4 regions of the Mesorhizobium sp. INR15 genome follow, and region 2 is predicted to be linked to each of the others. Evidence: riboswitches for the same ligand, from Rfam matches in the RefSeq annotation. Region 2 holds a riboswitch; each other region holds the start of a gene.
The links. Region 2 has a riboswitch for cobalamin ahead of GA829_RS18345 (CbtB domain-containing protein). Riboswitches for the same ligand answer to the same signal wherever they lie in the genome.
Positions count from the first base shown of each region.

Region 1: linked by a shared signal. The riboswitch ahead of GA829_RS22395 (hypothetical protein) and the one ahead of GA829_RS18345 (CbtB domain-containing protein) in region 2 are both predicted to bind cobalamin.
Region 3: linked by a shared signal. The riboswitch ahead of GA829_RS25780 (DUF1636 family protein) and the one ahead of GA829_RS18345 (CbtB domain-containing protein) in region 2 are both predicted to bind cobalamin.
Region 4: linked by a shared signal. The riboswitch ahead of bluB (5,6-dimethylbenzimidazole synthase) and the one ahead of GA829_RS18345 (CbtB domain-containing protein) in region 2 are both predicted to bind cobalamin.

Region 1 covers NZ_CP045496.1:4,605,448-4,611,141, reverse strand. Annotated here, with positions in the region: gene mazG (nucleoside triphosphate pyrophosphohydrolase) at 1-625, opposite strand, end outside; gene GA829_RS22405 (amino acid aminotransferase) at 715-1,899, opposite strand; gene GA829_RS22400 (histidine phosphatase family protein) at 2,025-2,639, shown strand; cobalamin riboswitch at 2,742-2,945, shown strand; gene GA829_RS22395 (hypothetical protein) at 3,068-3,394, shown strand; gene GA829_RS22390 (sigma-70 family RNA polymerase sigma factor) at 3,572-4,102, shown strand; gene GA829_RS22385 (anti-sigma factor family protein) at 4,099-4,875, shown strand; gene GA829_RS22380 (Bax inhibitor-1/YccA family protein) at 4,899-5,615, shown strand.
Region 2 covers NZ_CP045496.1:3,757,347-3,763,040, forward strand. Annotated here, with positions in the region: gene GA829_RS18330 (acetyltransferase domain-containing protein) at 1-517, opposite strand, end outside; gene GA829_RS18335 (MFS transporter) at 792-1,991, shown strand; gene GA829_RS18340 (aromatic ring-hydroxylating oxygenase subunit alpha) at 1,996-3,192, opposite strand; cobalamin riboswitch at 3,330-3,526, shown strand; gene GA829_RS18345 (CbtB domain-containing protein) at 3,563-3,742, shown strand; gene GA829_RS18350 (CbtA family protein) at 3,758-4,561, shown strand; gene cobU (bifunctional adenosylcobinamide kinase/adenosylcobinamide-phosphate guanylyltransferase) at 4,554-5,066, shown strand; gene cobO (cob(I)yrinic acid a,c-diamide adenosyltransferase) at 5,068-5,694, shown strand, end outside.
Region 3 covers NZ_CP045496.1:5,281,310-5,287,003, forward strand. Annotated here, with positions in the region: gene GA829_RS25765 (FecCD family ABC transporter permease) at 1-729, opposite strand, end outside; gene GA829_RS25770 (ABC transporter substrate-binding protein) at 804-1,751, opposite strand; gene GA829_RS25775 (ABC transporter ATP-binding protein) at 1,798-2,586, opposite strand; gene GA829_RS25780 (DUF1636 family protein) at 2,583-3,065, opposite strand; cobalamin riboswitch at 3,073-3,278, opposite strand; gene GA829_RS25785 (AraC family transcriptional regulator) at 3,572-4,405, shown strand; gene GA829_RS25790 (alanine racemase) at 4,406-5,539, opposite strand; gene GA829_RS25795 (D-arabinono-1,4-lactone oxidase) at 5,536-5,694, opposite strand, start outside.
Region 4 covers NZ_CP045496.1:5,716,127-5,721,820, reverse strand. Annotated here, with positions in the region: gene GA829_RS27955 (TetR/AcrR family transcriptional regulator) at 1-348, shown strand, start outside; gene GA829_RS27950 (GFA family protein) at 382-798, opposite strand; gene GA829_RS27945 (SRPBCC family protein) at 818-1,282, opposite strand; gene GA829_RS27940 (ArsR/SmtB family transcription factor) at 1,279-1,599, opposite strand; gene GA829_RS27935 (hypothetical protein) at 1,773-2,756, shown strand; gene bluB (5,6-dimethylbenzimidazole synthase) at 2,757-3,491, opposite strand; cobalamin riboswitch at 3,552-3,731, opposite strand; gene GA829_RS27925 (histone deacetylase family protein) at 3,872-4,798, shown strand; gene GA829_RS27920 (exodeoxyribonuclease VII small subunit) at 4,802-5,053, shown strand; gene GA829_RS27915 (DUF2277 domain-containing protein) at 5,156-5,422, shown strand; gene GA829_RS27910 (pirin family protein) at 5,462-5,694, shown strand, end outside.

The DNA.
Region 1 (5,694 bases), 850 kb from region 2:
CAAACTCATCCTTGATCGAAGCCGTGTCGCCCTTGGCGAGAGCCTCGCGCAATTCGCCGATTTCTTCCTCGATCTTGTCGAGAATGGGCGCTGCTTCGCTCCAGTCGAAGCCGACGCGGGCGGCCTTCTCCTGAAGTTTTAGTGCCCGGGTCAAAGCGGGCAGGGCCACCGGCACACTGTCCAGGAAGCCGGCGCCATTGTCTTCTGGGTCGAGTCCCCGGGCGAGACGGGCACTCCGCTTCTCCGCCTTCTCCTGCGCCTTGATCTTTTCCCACATGCCCTTGGCCATGCCGGCGCTGCGAGCCTTCTCGTCGCCAAAGACATGCGGGTGGCGGCGGATCATTTTCGTGGTGATGGCTTGCACCACGTCAGGGAAGGCGAACTCGCCGGCCTCCTCAGCCATTTGCGCGTGATAGACGACCTGCAGCAGGAGATCGCCGAGTTCGTCGCGCAGATCGTCGAGGTCGCCACGCGCGATGGCGTCCGCCACTTCGTAGGCTTCTTCGATCGTGTAAGGCGCGATGGTCGAGAAATCCTGCTCGATATCCCAGGGGCAGCCAGTTTTCGGCGCGCGCAGCGCCGCCATGATCTCGATCAGGCGGGAAATGTCTTTCGATGGCGTCATGTGGCGGATGCTACCTTGCGGTCCGCCACACGGCCAACGCTGTCAGCCGGCGAGGGCGCCTTGTCCACAGTTGTGGGGCACCGGTACCCTCAATCGAGGACAGAGACGATCGCCTTGGCGAGTTCGTCCATTCCGTCCTCGGGCAGGCCGGCAACGTTGATGCGGCTGTCGCCGACCATGTAAACGGCATGCTCGGTCCGCAGCCGCTCGACCTGTGCCTCCGTCAGGCCAAGGCGGGAGAACATGCCGCGATGGCTGGCGACGAAATCGAAGCGGTCGGAATTGGACTGCCGCCGCAGCGCCTCGGCGAAGGCGACGCGAAGCCTGAGCATGCGCAGGCGCATGTCTTCGAGCTCGGCTTCCCAGTCCGCGCGCAGGGTGGCATCTTCAAGCACGATGCGCACGGCGGCCGCGCCGTGGTCCGGCGGCATCGAATACATCACGCGTGCCGCCGACAGGATCTGGCTCATCGCCACATCCGCCTGCGCGCTGTCCTTGGCAAGGATCATCGCCGCGCCGACACGGTCGCGATAGACGGCAAAATTCTTCGAGCAACTGGAGGCGACAACCATTTCCGGCACTTTCGCGGCCAGCAGGCGCAGGCCAACAGCATCGGCCTCAAGGCCGTCGCCAAAGCCTTGGTAGGCAATGTCGACGAAGGGCAGCAAGCCGCGCTCGACAACGAGGTCGGCAACCTCGGCCCATTGCCTGGCGTCGAGGTTGGCGCCGGTTGGATTGTGGCAGCAGCCATGCAGCAGAACGACGTCGCCGGCCTTCGCCGTGCGCAACGCAGCGAGCATGTCGTCGAAACGAACGGCACCCGACACAGCGTCGAAATAGGGATACTCACGAATCTGCAGGCCGGCGGCGCGCATGACCGGCATGTGGTTCGGCCATGTCGGGTCCGACAGCCAGATCGTTGCATCGGCGCGTGTCCGCTTCAACAGCTCGGCGACAAGCCGCAGCGCGCCGGAGCCGCCTGGTGCCTGCGCCGCGCGGATGCGCGTCATGTCGGCTTGCGGACCAAAGGCGAGCTTTGCCATCACCGTGTTGAAGCTGGTATCGCCAGCAAGGCCGAGATAGGTTTTGGTATCCTGGCCCTGGAGCAGGCGCTTCTCGGCCTCGCGCACGGCGCGCATCACCGGCGTTTTCCCGTCGCGATCCTTGTAGACGCCAACACCGAGATCGACCTTGTTGGTTCGAGGATCGGCGCGGTAGAGGCCTATCAGGGCGAGAATCTTGTCGGCGGGGGCAGGCTGAAGGTCTTCGAACATGGGAATGGTTCCATTGGCGCGGCGGAGTGATACGCAAATCGGGTGCGCTTCACCAGTGGTTTCAGTTGCGCCAATGCAAAATGCGAGATGATGCCGGTTGGCAAGGTTCAAGGGATGACTGCTTCATGCTCGTACGCCTGACGATGATCTGCGGCGGCGCCACGACGGCAACGCGGCAAGGATCATTTCCGCTCGACGAACCGCTCGAGTCGCGATCGCTCGTCCTGGCAAAAGCGATGCACGGGGCACTGCGCCGTGCCGATCGCATCTGGACTGGACCAGCGCTTCGCGCCCGCCAGACTGCCAAGGCGCTGTCACTGGATGCATCGATAGAGCCGCTTCTGGCGGACCAGGATCACGGGCAATGGGCTGGCAAGCGCTTTGAGGATCTGCAGGCCGAGCAGCCCGACGGCATTGCCTCTTGGTTCAATGATCCTGACGCGGCTCCGCATGGTGGCGAATCATTGGCGGATGTTGCGCACAGGGTCTCGGGCTTGATGGACGGCTTGATCGCCACGTCAGGCCACACGATCGCGGTGACCCATGCCAGTGTCATCCGCGCTGCCATCCTGCATGTTCTCGGTGCGCCGCTCGCCGCCTCTGGGAAGATCGACGTCGAGCCGCTCAGCATCACCGATTTTCGCAGCGACGGCCGTAGATGGATGCTCCGCGCCTGCGGTGTCACGGCGCCCAAACAGCGCAAGCTCTCCGAACGAGCGAATGGCGAGCCCAATTCCTGACGCCGACCGGCCTTGCCGTTCGTCCACGCAGTTGGCGGAACCTGTCGTCTTTTTTGCTCCGGCCTTGTCGTTTCCGTATGGACTGGAATCAGCGAACGGTGCTTAGATCGCTGCGCTTAAGGTGCTCATCCGTTCCACGGATGGGATAATTGGGAAGCCGGTTTGATGCCGGCGCTGCCCCCGCAACGGTAGCGGAGCTTTCGTTTCGACCAGGACCACTGGGCCCAAAAGCCTGGGAAGGTGTCGAGACAGTCCTGAAATGGACAGCTCCGAAGCCCGGAAACCAGCCTCAAGCCAAGTGAACTCGACTGATCGCGGTGGGCGGTCAAGAGGCAGAGTGCTCCGGTGCTGGGTCCCGTGACCATGCGCGCCTGGAGTTCTCAATCCTCCATCTCCACCGGATCGGTCCTCGAAAGCGAGGGCAGGCTATGCGCAAGGATGATGTTGTCGGGGACCGCGATCCGCTAGGGAGAAAAGCCTCGCGGGCGAGTGCTGACGGGGCCGCGTGCGGCTCGGCACGCAAGATCGACACGGCTACAATGCGGGCTGTGTCACCGCTGCCGCCACCCGAGGAAGTCTTCATCGACTGGCTGATGTCGTTGCCGCATGGCGCGAGCATTGAACGGGCCGCCCGTCGCCAGATCGCGCTCATCGACCAGCGCGTGTCACTTCACCCGGATGTCCAATGCCTTCGAACGCTGCTGGTCGCCGTCGCCGGCGCGACGCACTGGCAAAGGCCCGTTTCCAATCTGTAGAGGAAAGACCCAAGTCCTGTTCTTTCCCTGCGAGCACGGTCCACGGCTTGGCGCTTGCACGCGGCAGCGAGGACGGTTTGCGGAGGCCATGGCTGGGATTCCAGCTTCGCGCTCGGTTCCGGCGAAAAAAATCGGCGCGGCGGGGATTAAAATCCCCACATGCTCCGTACACAGGACATGAAACGCTCGATGCCACGCTTCGATATCGTCGGACAGCTGGGTTCGCTCAGGCGCTACGCGCGTTCGCTGACGCGCGATGGCGTCGAGGCCGAGGATCTCGTGCATGACGCGCTGGTGCGCGCCTATGAGCGGCGCGGCACCTTCCGCTCGGGTGGAAATCTGCGCGCATGGCTGTTGGCGATCGTCCACAACACCTTCATCGACCGCATGCGTTCCCGCCGCTCGGAGGCGGCGCGCGTCGAACAGGCCGGATATCTGACCGAGGCCAGCACGCCGGCGCCGCAGGAACATTCGTTGCGGCTGGCGCAGGTGCGCGAAGCCTTCTTCAACCTGCCGGAGGAACAGCGCTCCGCCCTGCATCTCGTCGCCATAGAGGGGCTGTCCTACCAGCAGGCGGCGGACGCCAGCAGCGTGCCGCTGGGAACGCTGATGTCGCGCATCGGCCGCGCACGCGCCGCACTTCGCGAGATGGAAGCGGCTCCGGCGAAAGCGAAGAACCATCTCAGGATCGTTGGAGACCCGTCATGACCGCTTCCATGCTTGATCCTGTCACGGAAGCCGATCTCGACGCCTATGTCGACGACCAGATGGATGTCGTGCGCCGTATCGAGGTCGAGGCATATCTGTCCGGCCGTCCGGAGGCCGCAGCGCGCGTGATGTCGGACCTGCGGACCCGCGATGAACTTCGCGTGGCGCTTGCCGGCTCCAGGGGCATGGCGCGGCCGGCGACCGCAGATGCCGCGCGGCGGCTGGAGAGGGGGCTTGGCCGGGGTCGTATCCTAGGCGTTCTGCAGCGCGCCGCCGCTGTCGCCGCCTTCGTTGCTGCTGGTTGGCTGGCCAACGGCATCATCGGCCCGATGTCAGTGACCAAGGTCATCGCTTCGCCGCAGCCGCCTGCCTATGTCGACGACGCGGTGCGTGCGCACCGCACGACACTGGTTCGCGAAAGCATGGCTTCGCAGCCAGAGGCGCCGAACTACAATGCCGGCGAAATTCGCGCCGCCACCGCCATCGTGATGCCGTCTCTGCCGAAGGACTGGAAGGTCCGCGACGTGCAGGTCTATCCGTCGCGCTTTGGTCCGAGCGTCGAGATGGCTGTCGAAACGAAGGAGATGGGGCTGGTGTCGCTGTTCGCGATCCGGCCAGGAACCTTCGACGTGGTCAAGCCGACCGTCGCGCCCTCGGGCGATATTTCCTCGGCGTATTTCCAGATTGGCGAGGTGGCCTATGCGGTGGTCGCGAAGAGCGAGGTCCATGATCTCGATCGCGCCGCCGAGGCACTTGCCAGAACGCTTTACTGATCGACCCGCAAAGGAGAATGCAAATGAACACCCCTAACATGGGATACCGCGCCGGCGCGGGCGCCCAAACCGGCGCCATTTACGACGAGGGCCTGCGCCAGCATATGCTGCGCGTATATAACTACATGGGCGTCGGCCTCGTCGTCACCGGCCTTATCGCCTTCATGGTATCGTCGACACCGGCGCTTTACGTGCCGATCTTTTCCAGCCCGCTGAAATGGGTGGTGATGCTGGCGCCGCTCGCCTTCGTCCTGCTGTTCTCGTTCAAGATGCAGACCATGTCGGCGGCGAGCGCGCAGGCGATGTTCTGGGCCTTCTGCGCCGTCATGGGCCTGTCGCTGGCCTCGGTGTTCCTGGTCTTCACCGGAACCAGCATCGCCCGCACCTTCTTCATCGCCGCCACAATGTTCGGCGCCACCAGCCTCTATGGCTACACGACCAAGCGGGATCTGACCCAGTTCTCGTCGTTCATGATCATGGGCCTGATCGGCGTGGTGATAGCCAGCATCGTCAACATCTTCCTCGGCTCGACGGCACTGCAGTTCGCGATCTCAGTGATCGGCATTGCCGTGTTCATCGGCCTGACCGCTTGGGACACGCAGACGATCAAGGAGCAGTATGCTGAAAACTTCGACGCGGAGTCGCGGCAGAAGCTCGCCGTGTTCGGCGCCTTCTCGCTCTATCTGAACTTCGTCAACATCTTCCAACTGCTGCTGAACTTTACCGGCGAGCGCGAATAGCAATTCGCCAACGAAAAGCAGAGGATTGCCATGGCCGAAGGACAGCCTTCGGCCATGGCTTTTTGCTTCAAGGATGCGG
Region 2 (5,694 bases):
GATTGATTGCCGACAGTCCGACCCACCAGAGCGCCGGGTGGTCGAAGGAATCAAACCGCAGATAGACGGGAGCGGCGATGACCAATGCCGCCGCCAACAGCGTCAGCAGCGCCGGCAACCGCAGGAATGCCAGGCCGAGCAGGCTGGCCAGCGCAATCTCATGCAGGATGCCGAAGAAGATGAAACCGTCCGGCGTGGCGATGCGGGTGGCGATCGATATCGCGATCGCTGCTCCGGCGACCATGGCGAAACGTTTCAAGAAGCCGTTCCAGCGGATTTGCCTGTTGTGGGCGAGGAACAGGCTGACGCCGACCAGGAACAGGAAGGTCGAGGCGATGCAACGCGCATAAATCTTCCACAAGCCGAAGGCCGTCAGGCCCGGATCGGTATAGCCGAAGAACTCGAGATCCCAGGTGAAGTGGTAGCTCGCCATGGCAAGCAGGGCGATGCCGCGCAGCACGTCGATGGCGACGATGCGTTTGGGCTGCACAGTGTCAGGGGCGGTCTGGATGCTCATGGTCTCGCAATCTGATTCAGGCTTTGCAGGATTGCTATCACGGTTGCCCCGCACAAAAGAAGCAGGCCGGGCAAGGCTGTGGTGCCGATGCCGTGATGAGGGTCGCCGCCTGGCTTCCTCTCCGCCTCCGACGATTGCTGCACGGCCGCTTTAGGCCAGTGCGGGAAAGCCTTTGGCCGGCTTCGCTTTTTGCCGGGAAGGCGTCGGTTTCCTGTTACCGGCGCCAATACCGCCACGGCAGATTTCAACCGACGATTCTGCTTTGGGGAGAGCGATGTCCACCCATGTGCGCCATCCGATCTGGCTCCCGGCCCTGCGGCCGGCGGATGCCCGCACCTTTGCCTCGCTCTATGCGGTCGAATCCTTTGCCCGCGCCACGGTGTCGAGCGTCATTCCGATCCAGGCCTATGAAATCCTCCACAACGAGCAGATCGTCTCGATCCTCTACACCATCGTGGCGATGCTCGGCCTGTCGGTCACGCTGTTCATGCCGATGCTGATCCGGCGATTTGCCCGGCGCTGGGTCTATACCGCAGGCGCATGCCTGCTCGCCATCGGTTCGCTGTTCTTCGTTACCCATACGCTTGCCGGGCAACTGGCCGGCATGCTCTGCCGCGTCATGGGCGCCAGCGCCTTGTCGATCACGCTCAACCTCTACATCATGGACCACATCCGCAAGACCGACTTCATGCAAGCCGAATCGCTGCGCATGGCCTGGTCGATGTTCGCCTGGACGGGCGGGCCGACGCTCGGCATCTTTCTCTACACACGCTTCGGCATCTATGCCGCGCATGGCGCGGTCGCGGTCTTCGCCATGATCCTGCTGGCGCTGTTCTGGTTCTACCGGCTCAGCGACAACCAGTCGATCCGGCCAGGCAAGACACGGCCCGCCAATCCGCTCGCCAATATTGGCCGCTTCATCAGCCAACCAAGGCTACGGCTGGCCTGGCTGATTGCCTTCGGCCGGTCCTGTTTCTGGACGACGTTCTTCGTCTACGGACCGCTGTTCATGGTCATTACCGGTGAGGGCAAGCTCGCCGGTGGCCTGCTGGTTTCCGCCGGCAATGCGCTGCTGTTCATGGCGATCTTCTGGGGCAAGGCCGGACAGCGTTTTGGTGGCCGCCGCACCATGACATTTGCCTATTTCGCCATGTCGATCGCGCTGCTGGCCGCCGGCTTCGTCGGCGAGAGCGTGCCGCTGCTCACCGGCGCCTTCCTGCTGTGCGGCGCCTTTTTCACCATCGCGCTTGACGCGCTCGGCTCAACCGCCTTCATGCGCTCGGTACGCTCCTACGAGCGCGCGCAGATGGCGGCGGTCTATCGCACCTATCTCGACTTTTCCGAACTGACACCGCCGCTGGTCTATTCGGTGGTGCTGGCGTTCTTCGGGTTGGGCTCGGTCTTCGCCACGCTTGGCATCCTGGCGGCGATCTGCGGTTTTGTGACCTGGCGCTATCTGCCCAAGTCGCTTTAAGGCCTTACAGTGCTGCCTGATGGCGATCGCGCACCCAGTTGTGGAAGCGATGCAGGTCGTATTCCTCGGGCATCAGTACGCCTGCCTGATGGCGCATCGAGCGCAGGCCTTTCTGGTTGACCTCGCAGATAGCGGCATCCTCCTCCAGCACCTGCGTGCCGAAGGTGATGATGTTGTCGATGTCGGTCGCGGCAAGCGCGTCCGGCGCGAACAGCCACTCGGCGGTCAGCTCGGTCTGTTCGGGGCCGAGCGGCACCAGCCGCACTGACCTGACATAGTCGACATGGCCAACGATGAACATTGACGGCAGGCTGGTAGCGTAGGTCTGGCCGGCGGCGTGCTCGGCGGGCGTCAGCCCGGCAAAGACCGGGCCATGCGCCTGGCCATCGCTCGACCAGGTTTGCGCCCCGTCGCGCAGGCCGCCGGAAAACTCCGGCGCGTCGTTGTCGGCGTGGCGCGCCCATTCGGGATCATCGTGACGGCCCATCAAGCCACGGCCATAGATCGGCACCAGCCGCGACAGGTCCTTGTGGACGCCCGGGCAATGCAGGCACTCGTTGAAGTTTTCCCAGAAGATCTTCCAGTTGCAGTTCATCACCTTGCGCAGCACGTGGCCGCTGACCAGCGTTTCGAGCGGCCAGTTGCAGAGATCGCCGGAGGCGGGGTCAAAAGCGGCTTGCGCCGAACCGGCTGCGTCTTCAGCGAGATTGACGAAGACAAAGCCGCGCCACACCGACAGCGCCACCCGATACAGCGGATGATCGGCCTTGTCGAAACCGTCGGGAAGCGATTTCGACGGCACGCGCACGAGGTCCCCGCGCAGCGAATAGGACCAGGCGTGGTAAGGACAGGTGATCAACCGTGCCTTCAGCCGCCCTTCGCTTTCCTGGCAAAGCTGCGAGCCGCGATGACGGCAGGTGTTGTGGAAGGCGCGCAGCACCCCGGTATCGTCGCGCAGCACGACGACTTCCTGCGTTCCGATGCGGAAAGTGCGGAAAGCCAGCGGCTGGGCAAGGTCGGCCTCGCGGCAGACGAGCAGCCAATCCTTGTACCAGATCGCGTCGAGATCGCGCTGATAATTGTCCGCATCCCAATAGGCCGACGACGGCAGCGTCTGTTCGGCCTTGGTCAGTCCGTTATAGGGGGCGCGCTCGCTGGCTATAGGCTGCAGGACTGGGGGCTGCAGGACTGGGGGCTGCATGGCTGGCTTCCTGTTGGACCTTGACCCGACACCCGGCCATGAAGTTTGTCAATTGCGCTGTGGGCGGCGGTTTTCGCCATGGCGCATTCGCGCTGTTACCCGGCGGAATTTGGTTTGCCGGGCGCGGCGAATTTCCCTATAGTCGCGCTGTCGTCGGTTCCGTTTGGAGCCAAGAGGGAATGCGGTGCGGGCAAAGTTTTTGCTCAATGCCGTGGCTGCCCCCGCAACTGTGTGCGGTAGTCCTCTCCATATGCCACTGAGGATTTTTCTTCGGGAAGGTGGAGAAGGGCGCTAATCCGTGAGCCAGGAGACCTGCCGGCGACGGTGAAGTTGACTTACAGGCCCTCGGGTGGAGGGCGAAAGGACAAAGATGAATACCGCTTCCGTTTCCCTCGGCACCTCCGTCTCTTCGCAGTCGCGTTTCATGCAGCTGGCGCTTTCCGCGCTGCTCGGCATTTTCGTCATCGGCTTTGTCGGTTTCTCGCACATCGATGCCGTTCACAATGCCGGTCATGACAATCGCCATTCAATGGCGTTTCCCTGCCACTGACGAGGATTTGACATCATGAACCTGTTTCGTAACGTCGTGTTCATCGCGGCGATCGCCGGGCTTGTGGCTGGCGTCGTTCTCGCCTGCATGCAGGCTTTTGCTACTGATCCGCTGATCCTGCAGGCGGAAGTTTTTGAAAAGGCCGGCGGCCACGAGCACGTCCATGCCGTGGCTCCCGCAGAAAACGCCGCAGGCACCAATGCCGCCGCCAGCACCACCGAACCCGCCGCCAGCACCATGAGCATGGCGCCGGCCGCGGCATCTGCCGCCGAGCACGAAGATGAAGGATGGGAGCCGGCTGACGGTTTTGAGCGCCATGCCTTTAGTGCGCTTTTCAATGTCGCCACCGGTATTGGTTTCGCCCTGATCCTGGTCGCGGTTTCCGAATTCGCCGGCGGCATCGGCAACTGGCGCCAAGGCGTGTTCTCGGGTCTTGCCGGCTTTGCCGTGTTCACGTTGGCGCCGGGCCTCGGCCTGCAACCCGAACTGCCGGCGATGCCGGCGGCCGAGTTGCTCCCGCGCCAGATATGGTGGACTGCAACAGCAGTGGCGACGGCGATCGGGCTTGGCCTGATTGCGTTCCGCAAGTCGCTGCCTCTGGCCATCCTTGCCGTCTTGCTGATCGTCGCACCGCACATCGTTGGTGCGCCGCAGCCCGACAGCTTCGAGACGCCGATCCCGGAAGGCCTGCACCACCAGTTCGTGGTGGCGGTGACGCTGACCAATCTGGTGTTCTGGCTGGTGCTTGGCGCTGTTGTCGGCGTCGTACGCGGACGCTTCACCGGCGCTGCGACCAGCCTGCGCGACAGCTTTGCCTGAAAACAAGCTGACCTTCATCATTGGCGGGGCGCGCTCCGGCAAGAGCGCGCATGCCGAAACCCTGGTGACGGCTCAGCCGGCGCCATGGACCTATATCGCGACGGCCGAAGCCTATGATGATGAGATGCGCGAGCGCATCGCGCTGCACCGCTCGCGCCGAGGCGAGGGCTGGGCGACCACCGACGCGCCGCTCGATCTTGCCGGCGCTCTCGATGCCTTGCCGGACAATCAGCCGCTGCTGCTCGACTGCCTGACCCTGTGGCTTACCAACCACATGCTGGCCGAACATGATCTCGAAGGGGAATGCCGGCGACTGACCGATGTGCTGTCGCGGCCACGCGGGCCGTGGTTCGTGGTTTCCAATGAGGTCGGGCAAGGCATCGTGCCGGACAATGCATTGGCAAGGCGCTTCCGCGATGCCGCGGGCCGGCTCAACCAGCAGGTCGCGGCGGTTGCCAGCACGGTGCTGCTGATGGTGGCAGGGCTGCCGCTCAAGGTGAAATGAGATGACCGATATCGAAAACAAGATCATCGACGAGAAGGACGAGGAGCGCCACCGCGCCAAGATGGCCAAGCGCAAGGCCGTGCAGGATGCCGAGGTTGCCGGGAAGACCGTCGAGAAAGGGCTGCTGATCGTCAACACTGGCCCAGGCAAGGGCAAGACCACCGCCGCCTTTGGGCTGGCGCTCCGCATGCTCGGCTACGGCAAGCGTGTCGGCGTCGTCCAGTTCATCAAGGGCAAGTGGCATACCGGCGAGAAGGATGCCTTCGCCGCCTTTGGCGACCGCGTGATCTGGCATGCGATGGGTGAGGGCTTCACCTGGGAAACACAGGATCTGAAGCGCGACATTGCCGCCGCCGAAGCGGCCTGGGCAAAGGTGCTGGAGCTCATGGCCGATCCGTCGATCAGCCTGCTGGTGCTCGACGAGCTGAACATCGCGCTGCGTTATGACTATCTCGATCTCGACAAGGTGGTCGCCGCCCTGAAAGCCCGGCGCGAGGGCCTGCATGTCGTCGTCACCGGCCGCAACGCCAAGCCAGCCTTGATCGAGGCCGCCGATCTGGTCACCGAGATGGGTGTCACCAAGCATCATTTCTCGGCGGGTGTTAAGGCGCAGCAAGGCATCGAGTTC
Region 3 (5,694 bases), 1.5 Mb from region 2:
GGCGGCGTTTTCGCCGGCCAGGAAAGCGTCGAGCCTGCGGTGGTTCCACAGCGCGTAGGCAAGAATGGTTCCCGACCCCAGCGCACCGAGCCAGATATTGTCCCAGCGCGCTAGGCCGAGCCCGCCCATCGTCCAGAACAGCACCGAATGAGCGGCACGCTGATCACCGGCGAAGACCAGATAATTGGTCAAGGCGGTGAACATGAAGGAGACGGCAAGTCCGGCAAGGATCAGCCTTTCAGGGCCTTGCCCCCTCACCCGCGCCACCAGCAAAAGCACGACGCAGGCGGCCAGGATGCCGCCGGTGAAGGCGGCGACCGGCAGCGTCCAGATGCCAAAACTGTCGCCAAAGATGGTGATGACGGAGACAGCACCCGCGGCGGCCCCCGACGAAAGGCCGAACAGGAAGGGGTCGGCAAGGTCATTGCGCGTCACTGTCTGCAACAGCGCGCCAACGACGCCCAGGCCACCACCGACGCAGATGGCGAGGATGGTGCGCGGCAGCCTGAGATCGACGACGATCTTGCCGACCGGGCCGGACACCTCATGCCCGCCCAATCCGATGCCATGGCCAAGTCCAGCCACAACATCGGTCAGCGGTATCAGCGTCGAGCCATAGGCAATCGACAGCAAGGCGAGAGCGGCGATCGCCACCGCTCCCGCCAGCATGGCCGGTGCGAATGCTTTGTGGCGCGAGCCTGAAAGCGCATCGCGTTTGTCAGGATTCATGCGATGCGCTTTCAAGGTCTTGTTTCATGCTTGTCGTCGCCCCAAAACCGCTGCGCACTTTTGGGCGACCTGCATCAGAAAGCTTCCGGGTGCATGGCCTTGGCGATCTTGTCGATCGCTTCGATGTTGGCCGGCCCAGGCGTCAGTTCGGCATAACGCAACGCGACGAAGCGCTCGTTCTTGACCGCGTCGGTTTCTTTCATGGCAGGATGGGCCTTGAGGAAATCGAGCAGTTTCTTGTAGCCGCCGCCATCCTGGTAATCGAGCAGGATCAGGAATTGCGGATTGCGCGACGCCACCGTTTCCCAGTCCGTGTTGCCCCAGCTGGTGTCCATGTCGGCCATGATGTTGTCACCACCGGCAGCGGTAATCATGGCGCTTGGAATGGCGAACTTGCCGGCTGTGAACGGCTTGTCCTCACCGGAATCATAGAGGAATACCCGCGTTCCCTTGCGGTCGCCAACCTTGGCGGTGATCTCGGCGAGCTGGGTCTTCCAGCCGGAAACCAGCTTTTCGGCCTCGGCGTCCTTGCCAAAGATCTTGCCCAGCTTTTCGATGTCGCCATAGAGCAGGTCCATCGAGGCGGCGGGACGGTTCTTGTCGAGATGGACGCAGCTTTCCGTCAGCACCAGCGTCCTGATACCATGCGGGGCGAGCGTGTCGGGCGTCACCTCGCCGCCCGGCTTCATGCCGTAGTACCAGCCGGCGAAGAAGAAATCGGGCTCGACCGCGACGAGGTTTTCAAGCGTCGGATATTTCGGCGCCAGTTCCGGGATCGCTCCCTGTTCAGCCTTGAATTCCGGGCCGACCTTGTACCATCCGGTGATGCCGGTCAGACCGACGATCGACGGTTGCAGCCCAAGCGCAAAGGCCATCTCGGCCATGTTCAGGTCATGGATGACGGCGCGCTTGGGTGCGGCGTCGAAGGTCAGCGGCTTGCCGCAGCTGTCGACCGTGACCGGGAAAGCGAAGGCGGTCGAGGCCAGCAGCGAGAAGGCAAGAGACAAGGCAAGGCGTTTCACGGATGTTGCTCCTTTGTTGAATTGGGTTGGATGGCTACCGGATCGATCAGGGCGGGGAGGAAGCCCGATTGGGAACCTCGAACACCGTCAGTTCGCGGTCCTCGGTCGGATGCCGCAAGCGCAGCACATCGACGCCGAAAATGTCGCGGATCAACTGCTGGGTCAGCGCCTCGCGCGGCCCGGCGAGTGCCTGCAGGCGGGTCTTGTTCATCACCGCCACCCTTGTGGCAAACGGTGCGACCAGGGCCAGATCGTGCAGCACAGCGATCACTGTCATGTCGAACCCGGCCACCAGTTCGAGCAATTCGCTGCGGGCGCGCGGATCAAGATGATTGGTCGGCTCGTCAAGGAACAGTATCTTCGGCTGCTGGGCGATGGCGCGCGCCAATTGGGCACGCTGGCGTTCACCTCCCGACAGCGAGCCGATGGTGCGGCCAAGCAATGGCAGCAGGCCGGTCCTGCGCAACGCATCAACGACGATATCGTGCTCTTCGCCGCGCCGGCCAAGTCCTGCATGCGGGACCCGGCCAAGCTCGACATAGTCGATGACCGCAAGCCGAGGATCGGGCTGATCGGTCTGACCGACGACAGCTATGTGCAAGGCGCGTTCGGCGGCAGCAATTCTGTCCAGCCTTCGGCCGGAAAGCCTCACCTCACCTGAGCTAGGCTGGAGCAGACCGGCCAGCATGCGCAGAAGCGTTGTCTTGCCGGCGCCGTTCGGGCCAATGATGGCAAGCCGATCGCCGGCAGCTACCGAAAAGCTCACCGCTTGCACCAGATGCTGGCCGTTCGCCGTTGCGGTCAGGTCCTTCGCGTCGAGAAGCGGCGTGGTCATGGGATCCTCCTGATCGGAGATGCCGGAATCCGCGCCAGGGTCTTGCCCGCCAGACCCGCAGGGCGCTGCCCGGAATTGCTCCAGCCGTCGGCCAGCGAATGATAGAGTTTCGCGAACTCCACCAGGCCGTCAACATCCGTCCCTACGTCGATGGAACCGAAGAGATAGGCGGCCTTGCCCTCAGCCTGGAAGGCAACCGTGAGCGGCCTGTCACAGCCCGCCATACAGGCGACCTCCTCCACCGCAAAGCCGCGCGCCATGTCAAGGTCGTCATGTGCCGAGAACCTGGAACGCAGATCGGCGCACAGCCCTTCGCCCGTTCTGACCCCAGTCGCGGGGTCGCGGCAAAGCGCGCACACAATGATGCGGTGGATGGGTATGAGGCCTTCCAACTTTCCGTCACTTTCAAAACTGGCGACGGGAAAGAGGCTAGAGGACCGGCCGACAAGACCTGGACCCCGCGTCTCCTCCCGGCACACCCCGTCCGGTCAACTCATGCTGATGGCAGGTCTCCTGGCTCGCGGGTCTTAGCGCCATCCTGCCTTCCCAGCCTTGCCGGCCAGTGGCATTTCGGATTTTGCTCGCCGCTTACAGTTGCGGGGGCAGCCACGGCATCAACCCAATCGGATCTCACCGTGTTCCCTTTTCACCCCGCGCCTTTCAGCTTGGGGACCATCACGAGTCGCACCCTAAGCGCCGGCTGGCGGCGTGGCAAGATCGATGTTTTGTTCTGTTATAACAATACAAAAATACAGTCAAACGTTTTAGATCTGGCGCGACCTGTCGTGAAGGACAGTTCCCAGAAAGGCGACAGGGTGATGGCATCGCGGGGGCAGCGACGCGGCGCGCCCTTTCGGCTAAGGACGTCTATCTTCGCCATTTGGCACGACGCCATGCGTTGGCATTTTGCGCCATGCGCAATTGTGATCAAACCGGCGAGGCAGCCAGGTGCCACAACGGCTGCGCCAAATGCGAGGAGGCTTGAATGAACCCAACCGAGAAAGCGCTGTGGTTCGTCGAAAGCCACCTGCCGGAAGCTGTTACTCTTGACGATGTAGCGCAAAGCAGCGGCGTGTCGCGCTTTCACGTGACGCGGGCCTTCGGCGCTGCCACCGGCCGCTCGGTGATGGGCTACATGCGCTCGCGCCGGCTGACCGAGGCCGCACGCACGCTCGCCGCCGGGGCTCCCGACATTCTCTCGGTGGCGCTCGACGCCGGCTACAACTCGCATGAGGCGTTCACCCGTGCCTTCCGTGACCAGTTCGGCACCACGCCGGAACTGGTTCGCGCGCAAGGCACCCTCAAGAACCTTGATCTCGTGGAGCCGATCCTGATGGACCAGTCCTTTCTCTCCAACCTCGAACCGCCGCGCTTCGAGACCAGCCGGCCGTTTCTCATCGCCGGTTTGGGCGAGCGCTACAGCTGCGAAACCAGTGCCGCCATCCCGATGCAATGGCAGCGCTTTGGCCCCTATATCGGCAACATCCCCGGCGAGACGGGCGACGTTGCTTATGGCGTCTGCGTCAACGGCGACGATGCCGGCAATTTCGATTACATCGCCGGCGTGGAAGTCTTGGACTTTTCCGATCTCCCCAAGGAGTTTTTCCGCGTGCGCGTGCCGGCGCAGAGATACGCGGTCTTCGCCCACCGCGAGCACGTCTCGACCATCCGCCGCACCGTCAACACGATCTGGAACAAATGGCTGCCGGCCTCCGGCCACGAAATAGCAGACGCGCCCGAGTTCGAGCGTTACGGCCCGGAATTCGACCCCCACAGCGGCAATGGCGGGCTGGAAATCTGGATACCAGTCAAAGGCTAGCTATGCCATTGGCAAGGCTGGCCAGCGATCGATGATACCGCCGCCGGAAAACACCGCGATCGATCCGAACTGCTGCAGCACGGCCTCGCTCTGCGTCGGGCGCAGAAACGCATAGTCGCCGGGCCTTGCGGTTGCATCGCTGGGCAGGCCCATGAATTGCTGGTTGGACGACAAGCCGATCAGGCTGTTCGTCTTCATGCCGGCAGGGAATACGGGCTCGGCCATCCATCTGCCGCCGTAGAGATAGCAGCCTTTGCGCGGAAACAGGCCGAGCGCCTGCAGTGTCCGGGAAAAACCGGCCGAACCGGGCAATTCCGGTTCGGCCACCTTGAGGATCGGCGTCGCGATGGAGGCGGCTGGCTGAAAACCGTCGAGGCCGGGCGTATCGAAATCGCTGGGCAGCACGAAGGCGGAGCCGATAGACACTTCATTGGCCACGCCGCCATGGTGCAGAAGTGCTGTCTTGCTGCCGCCGATGTTGAGGATGCGGCGCTCATCCAGGCCAAGGGCATCGACGAAGGCCGAAGCCTGTGCCGATGCGCTTGCCAGTGCCCTTTTGGGTCCGCCGAACAGGCCGGGAATGTGCGGCGCATGCGCCTCGTAGGCCATGATGCCTTCGCAGCGAAGCAGCTTGCCGAGAGAAAGGCGCTTCAACTCCTCCGGCTTGGCAAAGCCACCACGATGCAGCCCGACATCGACTTCAAAGGCGATGCGCAGTTCGGTGTTGAGTTCGACCGCCAGCGCACCGTATTCGGCCAGTCTCTCCTGCGTATCGATCAGCCAGCAGACGCGCGACCAGTCGGCAGCACCTTTTGTCAGCACCGCCCTTGCGGCGCCGACCGGCATGGGTTTGCCAAACAGCAAATCGGCCTCTGGAAATGCGTTCAACACCGCCTCGGCGATTGGCGGATGAAAGGTCATGAAGCGATTGGTGCCGATCGCCTTGCCGATATGCGCCAGCAGCGGCAGGCAGCCAAGCGACTTATCGACCAGCCGCACGGCAAGTTCGGGTGACAGTCTCTGTTTGACCAGAGCGATGTTGCGATCCAGCCTGTCGAGGTCGAGCAGCAAGGTGGGCTGGAAGATGCCCGCGGCCTTCAAACCAGCCGACAGTGTCTCGAAATAGCCGTTCATCCGTCGATGCCGAACAGACTGGCCATGTAAGGCGACACGAAGCGATTTTCGGGATCGATATCGCGCCGCACCGCCATGGCATCATCCCAGCGCGGATAGAGTTTCTTCAGGTCCCCCGCCTTGAGGCTGTGCATCTTGCCCCAGTGCGGCCTCCC
Region 4 (5,694 bases), 2.0 Mb from region 2:
TGGCAAGGTTTTGTCGATGAATGTACGGCCTATATCGAGATGGCCCTGGAGCCGGAGATCCAGCGCATTGTTCTCCTTGACGGTCCGTCGGTGCTTGGCGATCCAACCCAATGGCCGAGCCAGAACGAATGTATCGGCTCGATGACGGAGAGCCTGCAGAGGTTGAGCGATGAGGGAACGATCATCGCCGCCGACCCCGAAGCCATGGCCCGGCTGATCAGTGGCGCGTCGCTCCATGCGGCGCAATGGATCGCGAATTCAGACGATCCCGGCGCCACGTCCAAGAGAGCTGTGCAGGCCTTCAATGTGCTTCTGGAAGGGCTGACCAAGCAGGCTGGCAGGGCCTGAGCGCGCCTCGACACGGCCGGCGGCGCCGACGGATTACCCCTGCGGCATGCGCTCGAATTTCTGCAACGCTGGATCAATCATGTCCCATGCATGGCCGCGGACGGTGTATGTGACCACTTGCGGGTTGAATTGGTCAGGCTCGTCAAGGCTGGTCGCGTTGATCGCAATCAAATCAGGCATGGCGACGAATGTCAGATAGACCGGCGTCCCACAGGTTGGGCAGAAGGCGTGGGCCTTTTCATTGCCGCTGTCGCCTGCGACCCGCCAGGTCTTAGCCTCACCGGTAATTGTCATGTCAGCGCGCCGGGCGAAGGTCAGATAGGACCCGTGTCCGGTACCGCTGCGTTTCTGGCAATCGCGGCATTGGCAGTGGTTTTCGAAGATGGGTTCGCCGCGCGTCTCATAACGGATCGCGCCGCACGCGCATCCGCCGATATAGTGCTTGGTCATTGTCATTCCCCTCTTTGGATCAGGCGGATTTCGGCTTGGCGGAGAGGTCGATACCTTGGCCGGTTTCCAGGAAGGATTTCAGGCTGGACAGCACGGCCGGCCATCCCTGCTTGACGCCTTTCGCCATGCCGCTGCCAGCTTCGAGTTCGTCATGGGTGACGGTCAGGCGGACCATGTTGTCGTATTCCTCGGTTTCGAACGTCACCCGGCTGTATTTGTCCGGATCGGCGGCCTGCGAGGCGTTTGCCCAGGTGATGACCAGACGGGTCGGCGGTGAGACCTCGACGACCTTGCCGACGAGTTCGACGGTCCGTTCGTCATTGGCGCGGATATGTTCCCAACTCGATCCAGGCTTCCAGTCGGAGACGTTCTCGTGGCCCCAGTAGCGCCGCGCGACCTCAGGTCTGGTGATTGCCTCGAACACCTTTTCCGGCGTCGAGCGGATGTAAGTTACGTAAACAAAACTGGTCATTTCCTTGGTCATTGTTGATCTCCTTCGATTTCGTTCTTCAGGTCGTGCAGCAGCATCAGCCGCTGCCGTTCAAATTTGCGCACCCACCGCTCATAGACTTCGTGCAGCGGCACGGGGTTGATGAAATGCAGCTTCTCCCGGCCACGCCGCACCGTGCTCAAGAGATTGGCGTCCTCCAATATGCCGATGTGCTGGGTGGCGGACTGACGGGCCATTTCAAGGTTCTCGCAAAGCTCGCCGAGCGTCTGCCCGTTCCTCTCGCAGAGAAGGTCGAGCAACTTTCTGCGTGTCGGGTCGCCCAGCGCCTTGAAAACCTTGTCAGCGTCCATCGCTCTCACTCGCTTGTATCTTCTAATATGCAGGTAAATGCCTGCATGTCAATGGCGGCCGATGCTGGCGCTGTCAAACTACGGGAAACTCTAGGCCCGTTGCACGGGACGAGATTGACAATCCGGAACCCGAGGTCATCCTTCCCATCCATCTCGGAGGGGAGAGTCGGGCCATGTGGGATTTCCAGGTCGGCAGGTCGGTGTCCATCATGATGCGGACATGGCCCTTCATCGTCTTTCGCATGATCATCTATTTCGGCATTACGCTGGCCTACATCATGGCGACCGGTACGGGCGCCAGCGTCGGCTATGGCGTCGGCCATATTTCCACCGACCCCGATGGACCGCTATCATTCGCCATGTGGGGCGGCGTGGTCGGTTTCGGCATTGTCTCGATCGCCGTCTACTGGATCCGCGAATACATCCTCTACGTCGTCAAGGCCGGACATATCGCGGTCATGGTGCATCTGATCGACGGTCGTGACATTCCCTACGGCCAGAGCCAGATCGCCTATGCCAAGGAAGTCGTCACCCAGCGCTTTGCCGAGGCCAATATCCTTTTCGTTGTCGACCAACTGGTCAAAGGCGCCATCCGCGCCATCACCGGCCTGATCGGCGGCATCGCCGCCTTCCTGCCCATTCCGGGCTTGAGCGGCCTGGTCAGCTTTATCAACACGGTGATCCGCCTGTCGCTGACCTATGTCGATGAGATCATCCTCGGCTACAACATCCGCATCAATTCATCGTCGCCCTTCGAGACGGCGCGGCAAGGTGTCGTGCTCTATGCACAGAACGGCAAGACCATGGTCAAGAACGCCATCTGGCTGGCGGTCATCATGTGGGGCGTATCCTTCATCATCTTCCTGCTGATGCTGGCTCCGGCGGCTGCCATTCTCTATCTGATGCCCGGACAGCTCGCCGGCTGGGCCTTCGTGCTCGCCATCGTCTTCGCCTGGGCCTTCAAGGCGGCCTTCATCGAACCCTTCGCCATCGCGTCGCTGATGCAGGTCTATTTCAAGGTGATCGAAGGCCAGGTCCCGGATCCGGAATGGGACAATCGGCTGGCCGAGGCGTCGTCGAAGTTTCGCGAACTCAAGGACAAGGCGCTGGCTTCCTTCGGCGGATCGCGCTGGGGCACGCCTAACCCCGCCAGATGATCAGGGCTTCGGTGCTAGGCCCACGCTCGCCGCGTTGAGCCGCGATACCGACGTCTTGAGCAGGGCTTCGCCTTGCCCGGAAAAGGTCTCGCTCATGATCAGTTCGGGCAGCGGCAGGCGCTGGCCCCAGCCATGCGTTTCTAGGTCAGGCCTGGCCGCGAATTCCGAGACGCGGCCAACGCACAGATAGGCGATCGGCGTCACGTGCTCGGGTATCGATAGCAGGCTTTTCAGGGCCTGCGCTTCGATGATGCTGACCCAGCCGACACCGACCCCTTCGGCACGCGCCGCCAGCCAGAAATTCTGCACGGCACAGACAGTGCTGTAGAGATCCATCTCCGGATTGTGCCAACGCCCAAGCGGCGAATTGTGCGAGCGCTGCCGGTCGCACGTGATGCAGATGTTGAGCGCGCTTTCGCAAATGCCTTCTAGCTTGAGCTTGCGGTAGAGCGCCTGTCGATCTGCCTCCATGGCCGGCAGTTCCTGTTCGCGTGCCGCCAGGAACAGGTCGCGCACGTGCCGTCGCCGTTCGGCGTCGCGGATGACGATGAAGTTCCATGGCTGCATGAAGCCGACCGATGGCGCATGATGGGCGGCGAGCAGCAGCCGCGCCAGGACATCGTCGTCGAGCGGGTCGGGCAGGAAATGGCTGCGCACGTCACGGCGGGTGAACATCGCGCGGTAGACCGCGTCACGCGCTACCTGATCAAACCCATCGCCATTGTTAGCGGTCATACTTCCATGCATCGCGTGTCCCCTTGCGATAGCTACCAATGCCTTCCGCCTGACCATGCGGATGACGATGCCTGCCAGGCCGGTCTTCTGGCTCGGGATCAACCCGCGTCCGGTGCCTTCCCGTCATCGACAGTGGCATATACCGGCGCGGTCCCCCTTACAGCGTTGGGCACGCCACGGAATTCAACCGTGTTCCCGATTCTCCCGCTTGCAGCGGGCACCAGGCAGTGGAGGGGACTTTACGCCGAAGCATTGAGGACGCCAATGCCTCTAGCGACACCAATGGACGCAGGCACGATTTTCCCCAACGCGGCGATTTTCCCCAGGCATTGAGCCATCCGCACATGGCCATTGCGCCTTCGGGACACTAGATTGGGACGATGACCACTCGTCTCTACAGCCATCCGATCTTTCTGGAGCACCTCACACCGCCCGGTCACCCGGAGCGGCCCGACCGCCTGCGCGCCATCGAGCGCGTGCTCGACGACGAGGCCTTTGCCGAGCTTGATCGCGTCGAGGCACCGGCAGGCGACGAGGCGACCATCCTTTATGCGCATCCTGCGGACTTCGTTGAGCGCGTCCGCGCCGGCATTCCCGACGAGGGCATTGCCCGCATTGATGCCGACACGACAGCCAGTCCGAAAAGCTGGCAAGCTGTTGTCACGGCGATCGGCGCCGCCAATGCCGCCGTGGATGATGTTTTCGAGGGCCGCGCCGACAATGCCTTCGTCGCCGCCCGACCGCCCGGCCACCATGCCGAAAAGACCACGGCGATGGGTTTTTGCTTCTTCAACACGGCGGCGATCGCGGCGCGCTATGCGCAGAAGAGGCACGGCGTCGAGCGCGTCGCCATCGTCGACTGGGACGTGCATCACGGCAACGGCACCCAGGATATTTTCTGGGACGATCCGTCGGTGCTCTATTGTTCGACGCACCAGATGCCGCTCTACCCAGGCACTGGGGCCAAGAGCGAGGTCGGTGCCGGCAACATCGTCAATGCGCCGATGGCCCCGCAAACCGGCAGCGAAGTGTTCCGCGATGCCTTCCTGTCGCGTGTCTTGCCGTCGCTCGACAATTTCGCGCCCGACCTCATCATCATCTCCGCCGGCTTCGACGCGCACCATCGCGATCCGCTGGCCGAGATCAATCTGACCGAGGATGATTTCGACTGGGCGACGGGCCAGCTGATGCAGCGCGCCGCGCGCCACAGCGGCAACCGGCTCGTGAGCTTGCTCGAGGGCGGGTACGATCTGCAGGGATTGGCATTTTCGGTCGCCGCCCATGTCGGGCGACTGATGAAAGGATGAATGATGGCTGGTGAGATCAACGAAGACGTCAAGGGGATGAGCTTCGAGCAGGCGCTCGACGCGCTGGAGAAGATCGTCGATGATCTGGAACGTGGCGACGTGCCACTGGACCAGTCGATCAAGATCTATGAGCGCGGCGAGGCGCTGAAGGCGCATTGCGACCGGCTACTGAAGGCCGCCGAGGATAAGGTCGAGAAAATCAGGCTGTCGCGCGACGGCAAGCCGGTAGGAACGGAGCCGCTCGACGCCGAGTGATGGGCGGGTCGGCGTCTCCCACGCGTCGGTTTTTGAACAAGATCATGATTGAGGATAGAGTTCGTCCCATCGAAGGAAGCGGCTCCAGGAGGTTCGGAAACGATGTGCAGAAACATCAAGACCCTGTTCAATTTTGATCCGCCGGCAACCAATGACGAAGTGCATGACGCGGCGCTGCAGTTTGTCCGCAAGCTGAGTGGAGCGACGCGCCCCTCGAAGCAGAACCAGCATGCCTTCGATCACGCTGTCGCAGCTATTGCGGCATCGGCGCGCGAACTGCTGGAATCGCTCGAAACCAATCAACATCCTCGCAATCGCGAAGAGGTGGCGGCCAAGGCTCGAGCGAAAGCGGCGATCCGTTTTGCCTGATCCTGCAAGGCGGGCAACGCCTCCCGCCAAGGAGAGTTCATGAGCTTCTTTCCCGGAAAAGACCCTGAAGCCGGCGATGCCTTTGCCAGTGATCAGATCGAGCTGATGGTCATTCCGAACGCCAAGGATATTGGCGGCTTTCAGGTGCGCCGCGCCTTGCCGACCGCCAAAAGGCGGCTGGTCGGGCCGTTTATCTTCTTCGACCGCATGGGGCCGGCGATCCTGCGCTCCGGCCAGGCGATGGATGTCCGTCCGCATCCGCATATCGGCCT